Regions from separate parts of the Pantoea sp. BRR-3P genome, predicted to be linked through region 2. Evidence: predicted binding sites of a transcription regulator. Region 2 holds the regulator's gene; each other region holds the start of a gene.
What was found. The regulator ArgR, encoded in region 2, controls arginine synthesis, uptake and breakdown. The targets are predictions, from matches to a motif close to ANTGAATAAAAATACANT.
Positions count from the first base shown of each region.

Region 1 (7,744 bases), 1.0 Mb from region 2:
TTAGTTTGTTCAACCAGCCCACGGATAGCGTGATGCAGTTTGCCACGCTGCTCGCGTGCCAGGTCACGATCGTGACGGTATTCGATATAAGCGCGCGCCAATTGCGGCCAGCGGCCACTCATCAACGTCTCTTCTACTGCGCACTGAATATCGCGTATATCCACTTCCGCGTGCGCAGCAAGCTGCTGGCTCACCTGTTTAGCAACCTGTTCGCACCATGCCGTATCGTCGATCTGTGCTGCACGCGCGGCAGCCTGCACTGCCGCTTCAATTCGCTGCGCATCAAACGGCACTCTGCAACCGTCACGCTTAATCACCACCGTCGCCATCTTCTCTCCGTAGAACTACATATTGATGTTTTAAGGAGTTTAACCGCTATATGTGGTGCTTAAGGGAGAATTAATCACCTACTGTTTGACCTACAGCAAAGAAGCCACAACGAAGATTGAAAGCCGCGCAATCGTTAACCCCGCTAAAATGAAAAAGTTTTAACCCGTCCAGATTTCAGCCTGCTATCACTTGCTTTGCAACGCGAAACAGGTTTAATGAGCCTTTTGCCCAATTTGGTCCGTCGTTTCATTTACAAGGATGCCTACATGCTGTTGCAAAGAACGTTGCTTGCCTGTTGTTTATCCATGACTTTTTCAACTTTCGCCGCACCCGCAGGCGATCTCCCTTTAATGCCATGGCCGCAGAGCGTTGAGCAGCCTAGCACTGGCGGCGCCTATGCGTTGACACCGCAATTTACGCTACATATTACGGGCGATCATCTGGAGGGAACCGAAGCGCGCTGGCGCGCGCGCATTGCACGGCAAACTGGCTGGCCGCTGTTGCCAGACAGCGCCTCCAGCGATCACCCCAGCATCCAGGTGCAAATTGCCCAGGCGGTTGATCCCCTTCCGCAGCCGGACAGCGACGAAAGCTATCATCTCGTGGTCAACAGCGCAGGCGTATTATTAAAAGCCAATACGCGGTTTGGTGCGATGCGCGGCATGGAAACGGTGCTGCAGCTGATCGAAAACACCGAAAGCGGGACGCAAATTCCTTACGTTACCATTGACGACAAACCGCGTTTTCCATGGCGCGGTGTACTGATTGATTCGGCGCGTCACTTCCTGCCGATTGAAACCGTGAAGCGGCAAATCGATGGCATCGCGGCCGCGCGCATGAATGTGTTTCACTGGCACTTAACCGACGATCAAGGTTGGCGCTTTGCCTCCAGCCACTATCCACAGCTGCAGGAGAAAGCCAGCGACGGCTTGTACTATACGCAGCAGCAGATGCGCGATGTGGTGCGCTATGCCACGCAGCGCGGCGTGCGCGTGGTGCCGGAAATCGATCTGCCGGGTCATGCGTCGGCGATTGCGGTGGCGATGCCTGAACTGATGAGCGCGCCGGGGCCGTATCAAATGGAGCGTGGCTGGGGCGTGTTTAAGCCGCTGCTCGATCCCAGCAACGAAGCGGTGTTCCGCTTTATCGACACCTTGATGGGCGAAGTGACGGCGATCTTCCCGGATCCCTATGTGCACATTGGCGGCGATGAGGTTGATCCCACGCAGTGGGATGATTCGACGCGTATTCAGCAATTTATGCGCGATCGCGGCCTGAAGGATACGCATGCGCTGCAGGCCTGGTTTAACCAGCGCGTCGAAAAAATCCTCGAAGCGCACCAGCGCCGCATGATTGGGTGGGATGAGGTTTACCATCCGGATCTGCCGAAAAGCATTCTGATTCAATCGTGGCAAGGCCAGGACGCACTTGGCACCGTGGCGCAAAATGACTTCCGCGGCATTCTTTCCACCGGGTTTTATCTCGATCAGCCGCAAACCGCCGCCTATCACTATCGCAACGAGCCCTGGCCACAAGGCCTCAACGGTGCGGATCAGCTGCAATCCGGCGAGCAGGCTCAGAGCTGGCAGTTCACCATGCCACGCCTGAAAGGCAGTGCGCTAAAAGGCAGTTTTACCCTGATTGAAAGTAAAAACGGCTGGCGCGGCTTTATTGATTTCAGCGGCAAAGCGCGTCGTATGGTCAGCGATATCCGCTGGCTCTCACCAACGCAGCTGACGTTCAGTGTTGATACGTGGATGGGACCTTTCCAGCCGATGGTGACGCTGACGCAAGACAAGCTGACCGGCTATATGCTGGTGGGCAACGTACGTTACCCAGCAGAAGGCAGCAAGTTGACGCAGGTACCAAAAGGTATTGCGCCATCGCTGCCTACGCCTGAACAGGTGCAAAATAATCTGATTGGCGGTGAAGCGGCGCTGTGGGCGGAGAACGTCAATAGTCGGGTGATCGATACGCGCCTGTGGCCGCGTGCCTTTGTGGTGGCCGAGCGATTGTGGTCTGCAAAAGATGTCACCGACAGCGATAACATGTATCGGCGTTTGAGCGCCGTGGAACGCTGGGGCACGATTTCGGTGGGCTTGCAGCAGCATCAGCAAGCGGAAGTGCAGATGATGCGGCTGGCAAACAGCAGCGACATCACGCCGCTGCGCGTGCTGGCCGAAGTGCTTGAACCGGCGCAATACTACACGCGGCAACATCTGAAATTCCAGGCGGGGCATTACGACTACTTTGAACCCTTGAACCGGTTGGCAGATGTGCTGCCCGCCGAGAGCAACGCGGTGCGCTTGCTGGATAAACAGGTCGATCGCCTGATTGCTAACCGCACGGATCACGCGGCGGCACATGCGATCCGCCAGCAACTGCAGCGCTGGCAGAACAACAGTGATGCGGTGATGCCGTTGGTTTTGGGCAATTATCAACTCAAGCCGCTACAGCAGCAGGTGCAGCAGGTTGCTCAGCTGAGCCGAATGGGGCTGGATTTGGTGAACGCGCTGGAGCGTAATCAGGCGTACGGTGCGGGTGAGGTCGCGCAGATGCATGCGCAGCTGGACGCCGCAGCGCAGGTGCAGGATGAAACTGTGCTGGCGCTAGTCAGGCCGCTGGAGAAGCTGCTGCGATCGTTTAAATAGCGGAGGTCGCCATGAATGGCGACCCTCTGAAAGGCACGAAGAGTTGTAGGGTGCGCATTGATGCGCACCCTTAACAATCAACGGCGTACCGCGATCGCCTCAATCTCAATCTTCACATCTTTCGGCAGGCGCGCCACTTCCACGCAGGAACGCGCTGGGAAGCTGGCGTTGTGCTCGGTGAAGAACGCTTCATACGTCGCGTTCACCGTGGCGAAGTCATTCAGGTCTTTCACAAACACGGTGGTTTTCACAATGTCGCCCACTTTCAGGCCGGCGGCTTCAACAATCGCCTTCACATTTTCCAGCGACTGACGCGCCTGTGCAGACACGTCATCTGCCACGGCGCCGGTGGCCGGATCAACCGGAATCTGGCCAGAAGTGATGATCATACTGCCGAGATCCACGCCCTGCACGTAAGGGCCAATCGCTGCCGGTGCGTTTGAGGTACTGATTTCGCGAGACATTGTTTCTCCTTAATAAGTGCGCGGCCGACCGATGTCCGCCGCGAAATTGCTCGCCCCATTATAGGGACGACGTGGGCGATTACCAGTGACCGAGCACCACGTGGCGCGCAAACTCTTTCTCACAATATTTGCACTTCAGGTGCACATCATCCGCACGCTTTTTCACCGCAAAGCTGGTGAACACCGGCTCGTTACGGCTGATACAGTTGCTGTTTGGGCAAGTCAGCACGCGATCGATACGATCCGGCAAGGTTGGGGCGATCTTGGCCACCACTTCGTATTCATCAATGCGGTTAACCGTAGCGAGCGGAGCATATACCGCTAGCTGGTTGATCTGATCGTCCGTCAGGAAAGTATTCTCAATTTTGATCAGATCCTTGCGCCCCATTTCGCCCGACGGCAAATTGAGGCCGATGGTGATGCGCTGATCGGTTTCAGTCAGGCGGAACAGCGAGAGTAACTTAAAGCCAACCTGCGCGGGAATATGGTCAATCACCGTGCCGCGTTTGATGGCTTCAACCTGCAGTTTATTATCGTGAGTCATCGGTTTACTCCTTACAGTGCCAGTTCGCTATTGAGTACCAACGCCAGCAGTGCCTGGCGGGCGAAGATGCCGTTACCGGCCTGCTGAAAATACCAGGCATGCGGCGTGCTATCGACATCGGTGGTGATCTCATCGATACGTGGCAGCGGATGCAGCACTTTCATGTTATCGCGCGCACCGACCAAATCGGCGGCGCGCAGGATGAACTGCGCTTTGACGTTGGCATATTCCGACGGATCGAGGCGCTCTTTTTGCACGCGCGTCATATAGAGAATATCGAGTTGTGACATCACTTCTTCGATGGTGTCGTGGCGCGACCAGGCAATGTTCTGCTCATCCAGCATATCGGTGATGTACGACGGCATCGCCAGCGCATCGGGGGCGATAAAGAAGAAGCGGTTGCCGTCAAACTTCGCCAGCGCCTGCGTCAGTGAATGCACGGTGCGGCCATATTTGAGATCGCCAACCATCGCCACATTCAGGTTATCCAGGCGGCTTTGCGTTTCGCGGATGGTGAAGAGATCGAGCAGCGTTTGCGTCGGATGCTGGTTGGCACCGTCACCGGCATTAAGTATCGGAATGCCGCCGGAAAATTCGGTCGCCAGACGCGCCGCGCCTTCCTGCGGATGTCGCATCACAATGGCATCTACGTAAGTACCAATCACCGAAATGGTATCGGCGAGGGTTTCGCCTTTCTTACCGAGCGAGGTGTTGCTGCCATCCGCAAAGCCGACCACCGACGCACCGAGGCGATGCATCGCAGTTTCAAACGACAGGCGCGTACGCGTTGAAGCCTCAAAGAAGCAGCTGGCGATAACGTTGTGTTTCAGCAGCTCCGGCTGAGGATGCGCTTTGAGCTGGGCGGCAGTATGCAGCACCAGCTCCAGCTCGTCGCGGTTGAGATCGTTAATGGAAATGATGTGCTTGCGATATAGCGGGTTGGCCATAGCGTTCTCCTCTGCGTTGCCGGATTGCGGACAAAAAAAAGCCCCTGCTTAAGGGGCTTTTTTGACGATCGATTGATGACGGAAAGAAACAGGTGCGCCGCCCGCTGTCAGGCGTCGTGGAGCGTCAAGTTGTGCGCTGCGCTGTTGCATGTTTCCTCCGGCAAATTGGGCCGCATTATACGCATTCACTGATTTGCAGCAAGCAAATATCTCGCGCGAGGTAAACGTTTGCTTCGGTGTATTTATCGCTTACCCAACGTTGCAACCATCACCGCTTTGATGGTGTGCATGCGGTTTTCTGCCTGATCGAACACGATGCTGTGCGCCGATTCAAACACCGCATTACTCACTTCCATGCCATCCTGCAAACCGTACTGTTCCGCCATCTGGCGGCCCAAGGTGGTTTTGTCATCATGGAAAGCCGGTAAGCAGTGCAGGAACTTCACCTGCGGATTACCGGTCAGTGCCAGCATGGCGCTGTTCACCTGATACGGACGCAGCAGGGCGATGCGATCTTCCCACACCGATTTGGCTTCGCCCATCGACACCCATACATCCGTATAGATGAAGTCGGCACCTTGCACGCCTTCGGCGATATCTTCGGTCAGCGTGATTTTACCGCCGGTTTGCTGGGCGGCCACGCGGCATTGTTCTACTAATTCCGCTTCCGGCCAGCAACCTTTTGGCGCCACCAGACGCAGATCAAGACCCACCAGCGCCGCGGCTTCCAGCATGCTGTTGCCCATGTTGTTGCGCGCATCGCCAACGTACACCAGCGTCATTTCATTCAGCGATTTGCCGGGCAGATGTTCCTGCATGGTCAGCAGATCGGCCAGCAGCTGCGTTGGGTGAAACTCGGTGGTGAGGCCGTTCCACACCGGCACGCCAGCGAACTCCGCTAAAGTTTCCACCAGTTCCTGGCCGTAGCCGCGATACTGGATGCCGTCATACATACGGCCCAGCACGCGCGCGGTGTCTTTCATCGACTCTTTGTGGCCTATTTGGCTACCGCTCGGACCAAGATAGGTGACGTTAGCGCCCTGATCGTAAGCGGCAACTTCGAAAGAGCATCGGGTACGAGTCGAGTCTTTTTCGAAGATGAGCGCGATGTTTTTGCCTTTCAGGTACTGCGTTTCGCTGGCATTTTTCTTGGCGTGTTTTAATTCACCTGCCAGACTCAGCAGAGAATCGATTTCGGCTGGGGTAAAATCCAGCAATCTCAGGAAATGTCTTTGATGTAGCTGACTCATACAGCGCTCCGGATACTCGCATTAAAATGAATTAAAATTCAATTTAACCGTATGAATATTCATTTTCAACCCCGCCGTTAAGAAACTTGTTGTTTTGTGTAGTGGCGCGCGAGGCAGTGTGGGAAAATAATTGTATTCAGCCGAATATTTTGAGGACACATCCATGGCATATGAAGCATTGCTGGAAGAACAGCGCGAAGAGACGCGACTGATCATCGAAGAGTTGCTGGAAGACGGCAGCGATCCCGATGCGCTTTACACTATCGAGCATCATCTCTCCTGCAACAATTTCGACTCGCTGGAAAAAGTCGCCGTTGATGCCTTCAAACTGGGCTATGAAGTCAGCGAGCCGGAAGAGCTGGAGCTGGAAGATGGCACTACCGTAATGTGCGTGGATATCCTGAGCGAAGGCGCTCTGAAGCCTGAGTTGATTGATGCGCAGGTTGAGCAACTGGTCAATCTGGCGGGCAGCTACAACGTCGATTACGACGGCTGGGGCACCTACTTTGAAGATCCGGATGCCGAAGATGAAGACGACGATGGCGAGTTCATCGACGACGAAGAAGACAACGGTGTCCGTCACTAAGCCTTCATGGGCGGCGCTCGCCGCCCTGATACTTTCTCCTCGCCAGAAAAAGATTGCCGATGAATTACGCTCCACTGTTAGAACCAATCTATCAATTCCTGCATTGCCGCACGCCACAAGCGTGGATTGATGAGGCTCGCAAGCCGGAAAATCTGACGCTGCTGCTTACCGATCACATGGTATGCGAGTTGAAGGCCGCGCAAACCGCGGTGTTTATCATCCGTAAATACGTGGCGGATAAGCCGAGTGGTGATGCCATTCTGGCGTGGCTTAAGCCTTATGAAGATTTTATTTACCGCGATGAGCCGGACAACAACTTCATCAATGCGCACAAGAATTTGACCAAAAGCATCATTGTACGCAACGAGCTACCGTGGGCGGATGATTTGGTGGAGATGATGGTGCTGCTGATTAAAGAGGAACTGCATCATTTCTATCAGGTGTGGGAAATCATGCAGTCGCGCGGTTTGCCCTATCGCAAAATCACCGCCAGCCGTTATGCCAAAGGGCTGATCCGTGAAATCGCCACGTATGAGCCAGATGCGCTGGTGGATAAGTTGATTTGCGGAGCGTACATCGAAGCGCGATCCTGTGAGCGTTTTGCCAGCCTGGCGCCGTATCTGGATGAGCAGCTGGAGAAGTTCTACATTTCGCTGTTGCGATCGGAAGCGCGTCACTATCAGGATTACCTGAAGCTGGCGCAGCAGATTTCGCCGAAGGATATTGCGCCACGGGTGCAGGCGTTTGGTGCCGCAGAAGCGCGCTTAATCAGCGAGCCGGATGGCGAGTTGCGGTTTCATAGCGGTGTGCCGGCGGTTTAAGACATTGATTTTTTAGCGGTTACGCGGTGCGCATGAATGCGCACCCTACGGTGTAACGTAGGGTCGCCATTTATGGCGACCTCATTCATCACAACACCTTCAACATCCGCACTTCGCAATCCACATGCCCGGTGCAGCCCATCGCGCTATC
Region 1 covers NZ_CP155066.1:3,473,807-3,481,550, reverse strand. Annotated here, with positions in the region: gene nrdD (anaerobic ribonucleoside-triphosphate reductase) at 1-329, opposite strand, end outside; gene AAGR08_RS16150 (family 20 glycosylhydrolase) at 597-2,981, shown strand; gene ridA (2-iminobutanoate/2-iminopropanoate deaminase) at 3,059-3,445, opposite strand; gene pyrI (aspartate carbamoyltransferase regulatory subunit) at 3,525-3,989, opposite strand; gene pyrB (aspartate carbamoyltransferase) at 4,001-4,936, opposite strand; gene argF (ornithine carbamoyltransferase) at 5,179-6,186, opposite strand; gene rraB (ribonuclease E inhibitor RraB) at 6,350-6,772, shown strand; gene miaE (tRNA isopentenyl-2-thiomethyl-A-37 hydroxylase MiaE) at 6,832-7,593, shown strand; gene AAGR08_RS16115 (GNAT family N-acetyltransferase) at 7,682-7,744, opposite strand, start outside.
Region 1: argF (ornithine carbamoyltransferase) is a predicted target of ArgR. The motif match lies at 6,212-6,229, and genes of this name have one in related genera.

Region 2 (7,744 bases):
GGCATCTTGAGCCGGAGCAGGTGACGCGCGGATTTGTCGAATTCCGCGAATACCTCGGCAGCTGCCGCTTCCGCGACTGTAAGCATGATACCGATCCTGGCTGCGCCATTCGCCAAGCGGTAGAAGAAGGTAAGATCGATATCTCCCGCTTCGATAACTACCATCGAATTCTGGAGAGCATGGCGCAGGTAAAAACGCGTAAAAACTTTTCCTCAGACCAGGATTAACGCGTACAACGGCACATTCGCCAACGAGCTGGGGCGCTGCTACAATCCGCCCCCTTTTTGTTAACGACACGTAATTAAGCCAGGAGGCAACGGTGTTTGATCGTTTTAAACTCGGCCTGAATCATATTTTGCCTAAAAAAGGGCTCACCGAACTCGCCGGTTGGGGCGCTAGCCGTCGGGGTGGCTGGCTCACTAAAGCGGTCATCGATATCTTTGTCTGGTACTACAAAGTGGATATGGCGGAAGCCAGCAAGCCTCATACCAGCAGCTACCGCACCTTTAATGACTTCTTCGTGCGTCCGTTAAAAGAGGGTGCACGTCCCATCGATCCTGATGCCTCCTTGCTGGCGCTGCCAGCCGATGGCGCAATCAGCCAGCTTGGCCGCATTGCAGGCGATCAGATCTTCCAGGCCAAAGGCCACACTTACAGCCTGCAGGCGCTGCTGGCGGGTAATGACGATCTGGCGGATCAATTCATCGACGGCGAGTTTGTTACTACTTACCTTGCTCCGCGCGATTATCATCGCGTCCACATGCCATGTAACGGCATCCTGCGCGAAATGATCTATGTGCCAGGCGATCTCTATTCGGTCAATCCGCTGACCGCACGCAATATCCCCAATCTGTTTGCGCGTAACGAGCGCGTGATCTGCGTATTCGATACCGATCACGGCCCAATGGTGCAGATCCTGGTCGGTGCCACCATCGTTGGCAGCATCGAAACCGTGTGGGCAGGTACCATAACGCCGCCGCGCGAGGGTGTGATCAAACGCTGGCGTTATCCTTCTGCCGATCATGACGGTGCGGTGGTGCTGCTAAAAGGCCAGGAAATGGGACGTTTCAAGTTGGGTTCAACGGTCATCAACCTGTTCGCGCCTAACCGCGTGAAGCTGGCGGAAAGCCTCGAAGCCGAAAGCAAAACTCGCCTCGGTCAGCCGCTGGCCATCGCCCTGCCTCAACCGGGCAACAGCGTCCCTCTTAGCGAATAACCCGGAATCTCTCCCGTGCGCGTTTTCCTCCTTCTGCTGCTGAGCCTGGTGCTCAGCAGTTCTGTATTGGCAGCGACCATTCCGCAATCCAGCCAGCTTCAGCAGGAACTGGATGCGGCTAAATCCGCCAAAAACTCACCCGCGCAAACCGAACAGGTGCAGGCGCTGGAAGCGGCAATCAATTTCCTCAATGAGCGCAATGAGTCTCTGGAGCGCGCAAAGCAATATCAGCAGGTGATTGATGATTTTCCACGCATGGCGCGGGAACTCCGTCAGCAGATCGCCACGCTCACCGACAGCAGCAAGTCGGTGCGTAGCAATATGAGCAGCGCCGAGCTGGATCAGGAGTTACTGCAGGTTAGCAGCCAACTGCTGGAGGAAGGCCGTCAGGCGCAGCAGGAGCAAGACCGCGCGCGCGAAATCAGCGATTCACTTTCGCAGCTGCCGCAGCAGCAAACGGACGCACGCCGCGCAATGACGGAAAGCGATCGTCGGGCGCAGAACACCTCAGCGGCTACCACGCCGCTGGCGCAGGCGCAGATATACGTGCGTCAGGCAGAAAATGCCGCGAACAAGGCGCGCGTTGATGAATTGGAACTGGCTCAGCTCTCCGCCAATAATCGCCAGGAGCTGGCGCGCATGCGTGCCGAAGTACATCAGCGCAAAGCCACCCAGCTGGATAACTATTTGCAGGCGCTGCGTAATCAGCTTAATAACCAGCGCCAGCGCGAAGCCGAGCTGGCGCTGGAGCGCACCGAGCAACTGGCTGAAAACAGCGGCGATATGCCGAGTTCAATCAGCGATCAGTTCCGCGTTAACCGCGAGTTGTCCGCAGACCTCAATCAGCAAGCGCAGCGCATGGATCTGGTCGCTTCGCAGCAGCGGCTTGCCACCAATCAGACTTTGCAGGTACGTCAGGCGCTCAGCACGCTCCGCGAGCAGTCGCAGTGGCTGGGAGCATCAAATCTGTTAGGCGAGGCGCTGCGTGCGCAGGTGGCGCGTCTGCCAGAGATGCCAAAATCGCAGCAGATCGATAGCGAGATGGGCCAGCTGCGCGTGCAGCGGCTGCATTACGAGGATCTGCTTGAGCGTCAGCAGGAACTGCGTAAAGCAAAGCAGGATGACGGCTCACCGTTCAGCAGTGAACAAACCCGCATTCTTGAAGCCCAGCTAAAAACCCAGCGCGAGTTACTGAATTCACTGATTTCTGGCTGCGATACGCTGATTCTGGAAATTACCAAGCTTAAGGTTTCCAACACACAGTTGCAGGATGCGCTGGCGGAAGTCAAAGATGCCACGCATCGTTACCTGTTCTGGACCGCTGACGTTAACACCATCGGCCTGAATTTCCCGGTAGAGATGGCGCAGGATCTTAAGCGTTTACTGTCGCTGGACACCGCTGGCCAGCTCGGCAAAGCGCTGGCGATGATGTTCACCAATCGCGAAACCGTGTTGCCGATTATTGGTGCGGTGCTACTGGTTGGCTTCAGCATCAGCTCACGCCGTCACTACAACGCCTTTATGCAGCGTTCCGCCAGCCGCGTCGGTAAAGTCACGCAAGACCGCTTCAGCCTGACGCTACGTACCGTATTTTGGTCGATTTTGGTGGCGGTACCGCTGCCGGTGCTATGGGCGGCACTCGGTTATGGTTTACAGCATGCCTGGCCCTATCCGTTCGCCGTGGCGATTGGCGATGGCATTACCGCCACACTGCCGTTGCTGTGGGCCTTTATGATCAGCGCCGCCTTTGCCCGTCCGGATGGTTTATTCGTGGTGCATTTCCGCTGGCCACAGGCGCGCGTAGCGCGGGCAATGCGCTATTACTCGCTGTCGGTTGGCTTGATTGTGCCGCTCATCATGCTGCTGATCGCCTTCGCCAATCTCGACGATCCGCAATTCTCAGGCACGCTGGGACGCATCTGTTTCATCCTGATTTGTGGCGCGCTGAGTATTGTTACCGTCAGCCTGAAACGTGCCGGCATTCCGCTTTATCTGGATAAAGAGGGCAACGGCGACAATTTTGTTAACCGCATTCTGTGGAACCTGATGATTGCCTTGCCGCTGGTTGCCGCTTTCGCCTCTTGCATCGGTTATCTCGCCACGGCGCAGGCGCTGCTGGCACGTCTGGAAACGTCGGTGGGCATCTGGTTCTTCCTGCTAGTGATTTATCACATCATCCGCCGCTGGATGCTGATTCAGCGCCGTCGCATCGCCTTTGACCGCGCGCGACAGCGTCGCGCCGATATGCTGGCCAACCGTGCACGCAGTGAAGAAGAGAAAGAGCAGTCAACGCCCGCGAATGCCGACACCATCGAGATTGATGAGCCGAGTATTGACCTGGATGAGATCAGCGCGCAGTCGCTGCGCCTGGTGCGTTCCATTCTCACGCTAATTGCCTTGGTTTCGGTGATTGTGCTGTGGTCTGAAATTCACTCGGCGTTTAGCTTCCTTGATAACATTCCGCTGTGGAACGCCAGCACCACGATTCAAGGTGTTGATAGCGTGCAGGCGATTACGCTGGGCGCGGTGCTGATTGCCATTCTGGTACTGATCATCACCACCCAGCTGGTGCGTAATATGCCTGCTTTGCTCGAGCTGGCGCTGTTACAGCATCTTAGCCTGGCGCCAGGCACCGGCTACGCGATTACCACCCTGACCAAATATGCGCTAATGCTGATTGGTGGCCTGATTGGCTTCTCGATGATGGGGATTGAGTGGTCGAAGCTGCAGTGGCTGGTTGCCGCGTTAGGTCTGGGGTTAGGCTTCGGGATGCAGGAGATATTCGCCAACTTTATCTCCGGCCTGATTATCCTGTTTGAGAAACCGATTCGTATCGGCGATACCGTGACTATTCGCGATCTGACCGGCAGTATTACCCGCATCAACACCCGCGCCACCACCATTACCGACTGGGACCGCAAAGAGATCATTGTGCCGAATAAGGCGTTCATTACTGAGCAATTTGTTAACTGGTCGCTGTCGGATTCGGTCACCCGTGTGGTGCTGACGATTCCGGCTCCTGCCCGCGTAAACAGTGATGAAGTCACCAACATCCTTAAACAGGCAGCCGATCGCTGTACCTATGTGCTTGATATGCCGGCACCAGATGTGTTCCTGGTCGATTTGCAGCAAGGTATCCAGCTGTTTGAACTACGCGTGCATGCTGCGGAGATGGGACATCGCATGCCGCTGCGCCATGAACTGCATCAGCTAATTCTGCGCGGCTTTGAAGAGCACGGCATTGAGATGCCATTCCCACCGTTCCAGGTGCGTATGGAAACGCTGGGAAAGCAAAACCCCGCCAGCAACGGTGCGCCCGCCAATAAGACCTTCAAATCTGGCGGATTATAAAAACCAAACGCCCGGCTAAGACCGGGCGTTTTTTATTGCCGCTCAGCGTGCATCACTTCACAAACTCTTCGCCCTGCGCGATATCTTTCTTCAGCGTTTCCAGCATGCCGTTCAGCGCTTGCTGTTCGAAAGCACTCAGCGTGCCAAGCGGACGACGCTCAACAATGCCGTTTTTACCCAGCAGCAGCGGCTGTGAGAAGAAACGGGCGTATTCGCCATCGCCTTCTACATAGGCGCACTCCACGACATTGGCTTCGCCTTGCAGCGCGCGAATCAGCGACAGACCGAAACGTGCCGCCGCTTGCCCCATCGATAGCGTCGCCGATCCGCCACCGGCTTTGGCCTCCACCACTTCGGTGCCCGCGTTCTGAATACGTTTGGTGAGATCCGCGACTTCCTGCTCGCTGAAGCTTACGCCTTTCACCTGTGACAGCAGCGGCAAAATGGTCACGCCCGAATGCCCGCCCACCACTGGCACGTCAATCTCGTTAGGTTGCTTGCCTTTCAGCGCCGCCACAAAGGTATTGGCGCGGATAATATCAAGGGTCGAAACGCCAAACAGGCGGTTCTTGTCATATACGCCCGCTTTCTTCAACACTTCGGCCGCAATCGCCACCGTGGTGTTGACTGGATTGGTGATGACGCCAATCAGCGCTTTAGGCGCGGTGCTGGCAACCTGTTCAATCAGGTTACGTACGATACCGGCGTTAACGTTAAACAGGTCGGCACGATCCATGCCCGGTTTACGTGCCACACCGGCTGAGATCAGCACTACGTCAGCGCCGTGTAGCGCTGGCGTCGCATCTTCACCGCTGAACCCTTCAACGGTTACGGCAGTAGGAATATGGCTGAGATCCACCGCGACACCCGGGGTTACCGGAGCGATATCATAAAGTGAGAGTGCTGAGCCTGCGGGTAATTGCGTTTTAAGCAGTAGTGCGAGTGCCTGGCCAATACCACCAGCGGCACCGAGAACGGCAACTTTCATCCTGAACTCCTTATTAAGGTGGGGCAGAGATATGCCGAAAATCCATCAGGTTACGAGTTTAATCAACTTCTCAGGCGATAGCGACTAAACCTGTCGCGCACTTAACATCACGCCGCAATCGGCTCCCGAGACATCTCTACTTCAGAAGTCGCCTGAATGATACATTCGCAGCCAGAAGACAATGGACGGCAATGATCATCAATATTTTTGTTACCACCTCAATAATATAACAACATTGCAACCTTCGCTTTGCGCGCCAACCCGCGATTTTGGCGTGCCGAAAAACTCTGGTATGATCTCGCCCCCGCAGGTCATTACCGCGATTCTCTCATCAGACTCATTGCATAAAAATTCATCTAAATGCATAATAATTTATCTGCTGCGGGCCTGTTGCCTGTTGCAACCCTCTTTTTATTGGTAGCTTATGCGAAACCCATCAAAACAAGACGACCTGATTAAGGCGTTCAAAGCCTTATTGAAGGAAGAGAAATTCAGCTCTCAGGGCGAAATCGTGCAGGCGCTGCAGGAAGACGGCTTCGAGAACATCAACCAGTCGAAAGTTTCTCGTATGCTCACCAAGTTCGGTGCAGTGCGTACTCGTAACGCCAAGATGGAAATGGTTTACTGTCTGCCCGCTGAGCTTGGTGTTCCTACTACCACCAGCCCGCTGAAAAATCTGGTGCTTGATATCGACTACAACGATGCGTTGGTGGTCATTCATACCAGCCCGGGCGCTGCGCAACTGATTGCACGCCTGCTGGATTCGCTCGGCAAAGCCGAAGGCATCCTCGGTACCATCGCCGGTGATGACACCATCTTTATTACGCCCGCACGCACCTTCTCGGTAAAACAGTTGTACGACGCGATTCTGGTTTTATTCGAACAAGAGCTATAAAACCCTGCAGATTACCGGCAGTTCGACTGCCGGTATTATTCCCCTTCTCACCCCTTTTTTAACCAATCTGTCACAAATCCCTTTGTAAATAATAAGTTATCCATATACCCAGCGGTTATCTGCACCCTCCAAAATTGGTACGACCTTTGCTCCTGCTTAACCTAATGCGCTATTTTACACTGCTTTACATTACGTGCTCAGTGTCATTCCCTTCTCATTGCGTATCAGCCAGCGAGATCAACCACGATCTTTCGCACTAAAAGATAATTTGATGTAGATCATTGTTTTTACTTTGAAATAACCGCCTCTGGTTAAGATCCAGGCGTTTTTTATAACTTCAGGTTCTAAAAAAGTGCCATAAGGATAAAGAATTACAACCAAACATTATTAGCTGGATATTAATTTCATGGGTGATTAGATCTATACTTAGTTTCGTGATGCAAATCACACGAAAGAAAAAGATAAAAATAGACGACGAGGAAAAATATCATGAACGTTAAAACCACTATCGCAACTTTAAGCATTCTCTCTGCTCTGTCATTTGGTGCTTTTGCAGCAGATTCTATCAACGCCGAACAGGCCGCGAATCTGCAACCCGCAGGCACCATCAGCGTCAGCGGCGTGGGCGGTTCTCCAATGGATATCCGTCAGCAGCTTAACGATAAAGCCGATCAGCAGGGCGCGAAAGCTTACCGCGTGATCGAGGCGAACACCGGTGACAGCTATCACGCTACCGCTGAATTGTACAAATAAGTTACTGATTCAAGACGCAATGTGAACGGCGACCCGTTTGAGACGCTTTTGCCTCTCAGGTTGCCAGCCCAAATTTCAGGAGAGTGAATCATGAAAACCAAATTAGCTATCGCAGTACTGAGTCTGGCTTCTGTTCTGTCTTTCGGCGCAAGCGCCGCGAGCCTGGTCTCTAACGAGCAAGCTGAACAGCTGCAATCACTGAATCAAACCATCAGCGTGAGCGGTGTAGACGGCGACCAGACCAATGTACGTCAGGAACTGTCACAGAAAGCTGATGCTCAGGGTGCCAGCCATTACCGCATCATTGAGAACAATCGTGGTGATACCTTCCACGTCACTGCTGAACTGTACAAATAATCAATAATCAAACGTCCGGCGCCCAATACGCGCCAGGCAATAGATCGACGACCCGCCTCCCCCTTTTATGCCGCAGGTTGTTGATTAAACGAGGAGAAAATTATGAAAATCAAAACAACCATCGCAACTGCTAGCCTGCTTTCCCTGCTCGCCTTTGGTGCTTCTGCAGCACAACTGGTCACCG
Region 2 covers NZ_CP155066.1:243,535-251,278, reverse strand. Annotated here, with positions in the region: gene rsgA (small ribosomal subunit biogenesis GTPase RsgA) at 1-227, shown strand, start outside; gene asd (archaetidylserine decarboxylase) at 320-1,216, shown strand; gene mscM (miniconductance mechanosensitive channel MscM) at 1,232-4,567, shown strand; gene mdh (malate dehydrogenase) at 4,620-5,555, opposite strand; gene argR (transcriptional regulator ArgR) at 5,980-6,450, shown strand; gene yhcN (peroxide/acid stress response protein YhcN) at 6,940-7,203, shown strand; gene AAGR08_RS01220 (YdgH/BhsA/McbA-like domain containing protein) at 7,294-7,560, shown strand; gene yhcN (peroxide/acid stress response protein YhcN) at 7,663-7,744, shown strand, end outside.

Region 3 (7,744 bases), 290 kb from region 2:
GATAGCATTCTGGCGATCAGCGGCATTTTCTCTGGCACACTTTCCTGGTTGTTCCTGCAGTTTGACGGCACGGTTCCATTCAGCGAGCTGGTCGACCAGGCCTGGCAGCAAGGCCTGACTGAACCCGATCCACGCGTTGATCTGTCTGGGCAGGATGTGATGCGCAAGCTGGTGATTCTGGCGCGCGAAGCGGGCTACGACATCGAGCCGGATCAGGTGCGGGTGGAATCGCTGGTGCCGTCGATTTGCGACGGTGAGTCGATTGATCATTTCTTCGAAAATGCCGATGAGCTCAATGAGCAGATGCTACAGCGTCTGGAAGCGGCGCAGGAACTGGGTCTGGTGCTGCGTTACGTGGCGCGTTTCGATGCCAATGGCAAAGCGCGCGTCGGTGTGGAAGCGGTACGCCCTGAGCATCCGCTGGCCGCGCTGCTGCCGTGCGATAACGTGTTTGCCATCGAAAGCCGCTGGTATCGTGATAATCCGCTGGTGATTCGCGGTCCTGGCGCAGGTCGTGATGTGACGGCGGGTGCACTGCAATCTGACATCAATCGCCTCGCACAGCTGCTGTAACCTTCCGCAATAGGCAGACGGCTCCCCTCGTCTGCCTTTTTCACTTTATCCCTCCCATCATGAAACGCTTTCACGTTGTTTGAAGATTTGTCACGCCTGCTGATTAATTTTAAGTTGACGCTAACGCGGTAATGGTTCATTTTGTGCATCTGGACGTCTAAACGTATGGATGTTCGCGGGCCGAAAAATAATCGCTGTGTGATGATGAGGTAATTAGGATGAGTTTCTTTCACGCCAATCAACGTGAAGCGTTGAACCAGAGCCTGGCTGAGCTGAATGGGCAAATTAATGTCTCTTTTGAGTTTTTCCCGCCACGTACCAGCGAAATGGAAGAAACCCTGTGGAGCTCAATCGATCGGCTGAGCAGCCTGAAACCGAAATTCGTCTCCGTGACCTACGGCGCCAACTCGGGTGAGCGCGATCGCACGCACAGCATTATTAAAGGCATCAAAGATCGGACCGGTTTAGAAGCGGCACCGCATCTGACCTGTATCGACGCCACGCGTGATGAACTGCGTGGCATCGCCCGTGATTACTGGGACAGCGGCATTCGTCATATCGTGGCACTGCGCGGTGATTTACCACCGGGCGGCGGCAAACCAGAAATGTACGGTTCGGACCTGGTAGCGTTGCTGAAAGACGTTGGCGATTTTGATATTTCTGTGGCGGCTTATCCGGAAGTACATCCGGAAGCGAAAAGCGCGCAGGCCGATCTCATCAACTTAAAGCGTAAAATTGATGCCGGTGCGAACCGCGCCATTACCCAATTTTTCTTTGACGTTGAAAGTTACCTGCGTTTCCGCGATCGCTGCGTCGCGGCCAGCATCGACGTTGAAATCGTGCCGGGCATTCTGCCGGTATCCAACTTTAAGCAGCTGCAGCGCTTCGCCACCATGACCAACGTCCGTGTGCCAGGCTGGATGAGCGCGATGTTTGAAGGCCTCGATAACGATCCGGAAACGCGCAAAATGGTCGGCGCTAACGTTGCCATGGACATGGTGAAAATCCTGTCGCGCGAAGGGGTGAAGGATTTCCACTTCTATACGCTGAACCGCGCCGAGATGAGTTACGCCATTTGCCACACGCTGGGCGTGCGCCCAGGGATTAGCGCCTAAGGTGATGCGGTGGTCGCCATGAATGGCGCCCCTACAATTTGCCAGTGCGGATTCTGTAGGGTGCGCATTCATGCGCACCTGACACCAGGGTGCAGAACCCATAAAAAAAGGAGCCAGCTGGCTCCTTTTTCACATCATGCCTCTTTGTTAACCGGTATTTCGCATACCCGCTGCAACACCGGCAATCGTCACCATTAGCGCTTGCTCAACGCGCGCATCCGGCGCATCACCGCGCTCTTCCTGCGCACGTGAACGATGCAGCAGTTCAGCCTGCAATACGTTCAGCGGATCGGTATACACGTTACGCAGCGCGATGGATTCGGCAATCCACGGTTGGTCAGCCATCAGGTGCGCATCATTGGCGATGGTCAGCACCGCTTTAATATCCGCATCCAGCTGATCGCGTAGCTGCTTGCCGAGTGGCCACAGCGACTTATCCACCAGACGCTGATCGTAGTATTCCGCCAGCCACAGATCGGCTTTCGAGAACACCATCTCCAGCATGCCAAGACGCGTCGAGAAGAACGGCCAGTCGCGGCACATGGTTTCCAGCTCATCCTGATGACCTTCATCCATCGCTTTCTGCAGCGCGGCGCCCGCACCCAGCCAGGCCGGCAACATCAGGCGGTTTTGCGTCCAGGCAAAGATCCACGGAATGGCGCGCAGCGATTCCACACCGCCGGTTGGGCGACGTTTTGCCGGACGTGAGCCCAGCGGCAATTTACCCAGCTCTTGCTCCGGCGTTGCCGAACGGAAGTACGGTACGAAGTCGGGATTCTCACGCACATAGCCGCGATACATGGCACAGGAGTGCGCCGAAAGGCCGTTCATGATCTCCTGCCATTCGCGTTTTGGTTCCGGTGGTGGCAGCAGGTTAGCTTCCAGAATCGCGCCGGTATACAGCGACAGGCTGGCGATAGTGACTTCAGGCAAACCGTATTTGAAGCGAATCATCTCGCCCTGTTCGGTCACGCGCAGACCGCCTTTTAGGCTGCCCGGCGGTTGTGATAACAGCGCGGCGTGTGCTGGCGCGCCGCCACGACCAATTGAGCCGCCGCGTCCGTGGAACAGCGTCAGCGTGATGCCGGCGCTCTCACAGGTTTTGATCAACGCATCCTGCGCCTGATATTGCGCCCAGCTGGCGGCCATCACGCCGGCATCTTTCGCCGAGTCGGAATAGCCAATCATCACCATCTGCTTGCCATTGATAAAGCCGCGATACCAGTCGATGCTCAGCAGCTGCGTCATCACGTCATTGGCGTTGTTGAGGTCATCAAGGGTTTCGAACAGCGGCGCCACCGGCATGGCGTAAGGAATACCGGCTTCTTTCAGCAGCAGATGTACCGCCAACACGTCTGACGGCGTTTTCGCCATCGAAATCACGTAAGAGGCAATTGAGCCCTGCGGCGCTTCGGCCACCACTTTGCAGGTATCGAGCACTTCACGCGTTTCATCGCCAGGTTCCCACTGATGCGGCAACAGCGGACGCTTAGAATTCAGTTCACGGATCAGGAAGGCCTGTTTATCCGCTTCTGACCAGCTTTCGTAATCACCGAGGCCGAGATAGCGCGTCACTTCAGCAATCGCCTGGGTATGTCGGGTGCTCTCCTGACGGATATCGATACGCACCAGCGGCACGCCGAAGCACTTCACGCGGCGCAGCGTATCCAGCAGCTGGCCATTGGCGATGATGCCCATGCCGCACTGTTGTAAAGACTGATAGATAGCGAACAGCGGTTCCCACAGCTGATCGTTAGAAACCAGCAGATCGGTCGGACGCGGCAGGCGCTCGCCTTTCAGACGACGTTCCAAATAAGCTTGTGTCGTCATCAGCTGGCTGCGCAGGCGTTTCAGCACCATACGATACGGCTCCAGCGCTTCCGGATCGCCGCACAGCTCGCGCACTTCGTCGCTGCATTCGGACATCGACAGCTCAGAAACCAGCACGCCGATATCACGCAGGAAAAGGTCCGCGGCTTTCCAGCGGCTCAGCTGCATCGCGTGGCGGGTAATCGGTGCGGTAACGTTTGGGTTGCCGTCACGGTCGCCGCCCATCCACGAGGTAAATTTGATCGGCACGAAATCGACCGGCAGCTTAATGCCAAAGGTTTCTTCCACCTGTTCATTCAGCTCGCGCAGGAAGGCAGGCACGCCTTGCCACAGGCTGTTTTCCACCACGGCAAAGCCCCATTTGGCTTCATCGATGGGCGTTGGACGATATTTGCGGATCTCATCGGTATGCCACGCTTGTGCCACCAGCTGACGCAGACGGCGCATCACCTGCGTACGCTCGTAGTCAGAGATATCGCTGTGATCGAGTTGCTGTAAACAGCTGTTCACTTCGCCGAGCATATGGATCAGCGTGCGGCGGGTAATTTCGGTGGGGTGTGCCGTCAGCACCAGCTCCAGCGACAGCTCTTCAATCGACTGGCGGATAGCGGCTTCGCTGATATCACCTTGCTGTTTCAGACGCTCGAAGGTCTTCTTCAGCAGCTCAGGATGATTCGCGCCATCGCCGCTGCGGGAAATGGTTTGATACTGCTCAGCGACGTTGGTGAGATTAAGGAACTGGCTAAACGCACGCGCAACCGGCAGCAGCTCGTCATTCGACAGATTTTGCAGCGTGTTCAGCAGTTCCTGACGATGAGTGTCATTTCCCGCGCGGGATGACTTAGAGAGTTTACGGATGGTCTCCACCTGGTCGAGGATGTTCTCTCCTAGTGCATCCTTAATCGTATCCCCGAGCAGTTTGCCGAGCATACTGACATTACTTCGCATTGCGGAATATTGTTCGTTCATTGGACCCTGACACCCTCATCATCTTTTTAAATATCCCCACGGGAATTATCCACGGGCATAACATCGTCTTTTATCTAGCCACGTATCTTCTTGTACGTCAATTGACTTAAATCCGCATGAATGTGCGGCTAAATAGCGGAAATTCAAAGAATTTGCTTGCAGCGAAGCGAGATAAGTTATTCTTATTATCAAATCCCGAACAATGACGGGGCAATTTGCTGATTTAACAGTGAAATGCCCCATCTGTTGTTCATCAATGACAAAAATGCTGCACAACCTGGGTGATAAGCGCATGAGTCGGCTTGATAAATGCGGTATCAATAAACTCATCCGGCTGATGGGCTTGATTGATAGATCCCGGGCCTAACACTAGCGTTGGGCACAATTGCTGGATAAATGGCGCTTCAGTGCAATAGTTCACCACTTCAGTCGGCACGCCCAATAGTTTCTCCACCACTTGCACCAGCTCATGATCGGCAGGGCATTCGTAGCCTGGAATAGGCGGATGCAGCTCGCCCACGGTTAAACGTCCCGGCCAGCGCGCGCTGACCGGCGCCAACGCGTCGTTCAGCAGACCATCCAAATCGCTCAGAGTTAAGCCCGGCAGCGGACGAATATCCATGTGCAATTCACAGCAGGCGCAGATGCGGTTAGCCGCGTCGCCGCCATGAATATGGCCAAAGTTCATGGTTGGATATGGAATAGCAAAGCCGTCGTGGTTGTAGCGTTCTTTCAAGGTGTTACGCAGCTGCATCAGTTGAGTGATGGATTCATGCATCAGTTCGATGGCGTTCACGCCGCGCGACGGATCGCTGGAGTGGCCCGATTGCCCCTGAATACGGATCACATTCGATAGATGACCTTTGTGCGCGCGCACCGGTTTGAGCGACGTTGGCTCGCCGATAATGGCGCAATCCGGACGCAGCTGGGTCGATTCAGAGAAATACTTCGCACCCGCCATGGTGGTCTCTTCATCGGCGGTTGCGAGGATGTAGAGCGGCTTGCTGAGTTTGGTCACGTCAACGTCACGCAGCGCATCCAGAATAAACGCGAAGAAGCCTTTCATATCGGCGGTGCCCAAGCCATAAAGCTTGTTGTCGTGTTCGGTCAGCGTGAAGGGATCGCGCGTCCAGCGGCCATCATCGTACGGTACGGTATCGGTATGGCCGGCCAGCAACAGGCCGCCCGCGCCCAATCCGCTGCGCGCCAACATATTAAATTTATGCCGCGTGCCAGGCACCGGCTGCACTTCGACGCTGAAGCCAATATCGCGGAACCAGCCGGCCAGCAAATTGATTAAAGTTTCATTACTCTGATCCAGTGCGCTGTCGGTTGCGCTGATTGATGGCGTGGCAATCAACTGGCGGTAGAGTTCGATAAAAGGTGGTAATTTTGTCTTCACTGTTGACGGTCCTTGGGTTAGGATGTATCAATATTCATGCATTAATAGTGAATAAAAATACAATAACGTCGCTTGCATGTGAAGCATCAAATCTTCTGCAAACGGCATCCTGGGCAACGGGGCAAGGCCGCGACCCGATACGTGTGACTGTAATAAGGTATACAGCCTGATGTTGAATACGCTGATCGTTGGTGCCAGTGGTTACGCTGGCGTAGAGCTTGCCACCTACCTGAATCGCCATCCGCATATGAACATAACCGCTTTGGCGGTTTCAGCGCAAAGCCCGGATGCTGGAAAGTTATTGTCGGATTTGCATCCGCAGCTCAAAGGCATTGTCGATTTGCCGCTGCAGCCGCTGAGCGACGCCGCAGAATGGGCTGATAAAGTGGATGTGGTGTTCCTCGCGACTGCCCACGAAGTCAGCCACGATCTGGCACCCGAGTTCCTCAAAGCAGGTTGCGTGGTCTTCGATCTCTCCGGCGCGTTCCGCGTCAACGACGACGCTTTCTATACGCAATATTACGGTTTCAGCCATCAGCATCAGGATTGGCTGGATAAAGCGGTTTACGGTCTTGCCGAATGGCAGCACGACCAAATCAAAGACGCGCAGCTGGTTGCGGTGCCGGGTTGCTACCCAACCGCAGCACAGCTTTCGCTGAAACCACTCATCGAGGCGGGTCTGCTTAACGATGCACAGTGGCCGGTGATTAATGCTACCAGCGGCGTGAGCGGTGCAGGGCGCAAAGCTAATGTTGCCACCAGCTTCTGTGAAGTGAGTTTGCAGCCGTACGGCCTGTTTAATCATCGTCATCATCCTGAAATCGTCGCGCATCTCGGCACGCCAGTGATCTTCACGCCACATCTGGGCAGTTTCCCGCGCGGAATCTTGTCGACCACCACCTGCCGCCTGAAAGCGGGCGTGACGCAGCAGGATGTGGCCGAGGCCTTCCATCATGCTTACCACGACAAACCGCTGGTGCGCGTGTATGACAAAGGCGTTCCGGCGCTGAAAGCGGTGGTCGGTTTGCCGTTCTGCGATATCGGCTTCGCCATGCAAGGCGAGCACCTGATTGTGGTCGCCGCTGAAGATAACCTGCTGAAAGGCGCCTCATCGCAGGCGGTTCAGTGTTTGAACATTCGTTTCGGCTTCCCCGAAACGCTGTCTCTGATTTAACCAACGGATAACGCAATGAATCCTTTAATCATTAAACTGGGTGGCGTGCTGCTGGATAGCGAAGAAGCGCTGGCCCGTCTGTTTGATGCCCTGCTGGCGTATCGCAATGCACATCAGCGTCCGCTGATCATTGTGCACGGCGGCGGTTGCGTGGTGGACGAGCTGATGAAGAAGCTCGCGCTGCCGGTGAAAAAGAAGAACGGTTTGCGCGTGACGCCAGCCGATCAGATTGACATTATTACCGGTGCGTTAGCCGGTACCGCCAACAAAACGCTGCTGGCGTGGGCGAAGAAATATGGCATCGGCGCCGTGGGTTTGTGCCTGGGCGATGCCGGTTTGGTCAATGTGGCGCAGTTCGATGAAGAGCTCGGCCATGTTGGTAACGCCACGCCGGGTAATCCGGCGCTGGTGAACACTTTGCTGGCGGCAGGCTACATGCCGGTGATCAGCTCGATTGGTATCACCGACGGCGGCGAGTTGATGAACGTCAATGCCGACCAGGCCGCGACCGCGCTGGCCGCAACGCTCGGTGCCGATTTAGTGCTGTTATCCGATGTCAGCGGTATTCTCGACGGCAAAGGTCAGCGCATCGAAGAGATGACTGCAGCGAAAGCGGAACAGCTGATCGCCCAGGGCATCATCACCGATGGCATGGTCGTGAAAGTGAATGCGGCGCTCGAT
Region 3 covers NZ_CP155066.1:4,191,480-4,199,223, forward strand. Annotated here, with positions in the region: gene AAGR08_RS19375 (bifunctional aspartate kinase/homoserine dehydrogenase II) at 1-573, shown strand, start outside; gene metF (methylenetetrahydrofolate reductase) at 792-1,688, shown strand; gene ppc (phosphoenolpyruvate carboxylase) at 1,836-4,487, opposite strand; gene argE (acetylornithine deacetylase) at 4,741-5,889, opposite strand; gene argC (N-acetyl-gamma-glutamyl-phosphate reductase) at 6,059-7,063, shown strand; gene argB (acetylglutamate kinase) at 7,079-7,744, shown strand, end outside.
Region 3: argC (N-acetyl-gamma-glutamyl-phosphate reductase) is a predicted target of ArgR. The motif match lies at 5,936-5,953, and genes of this name have one in related genera.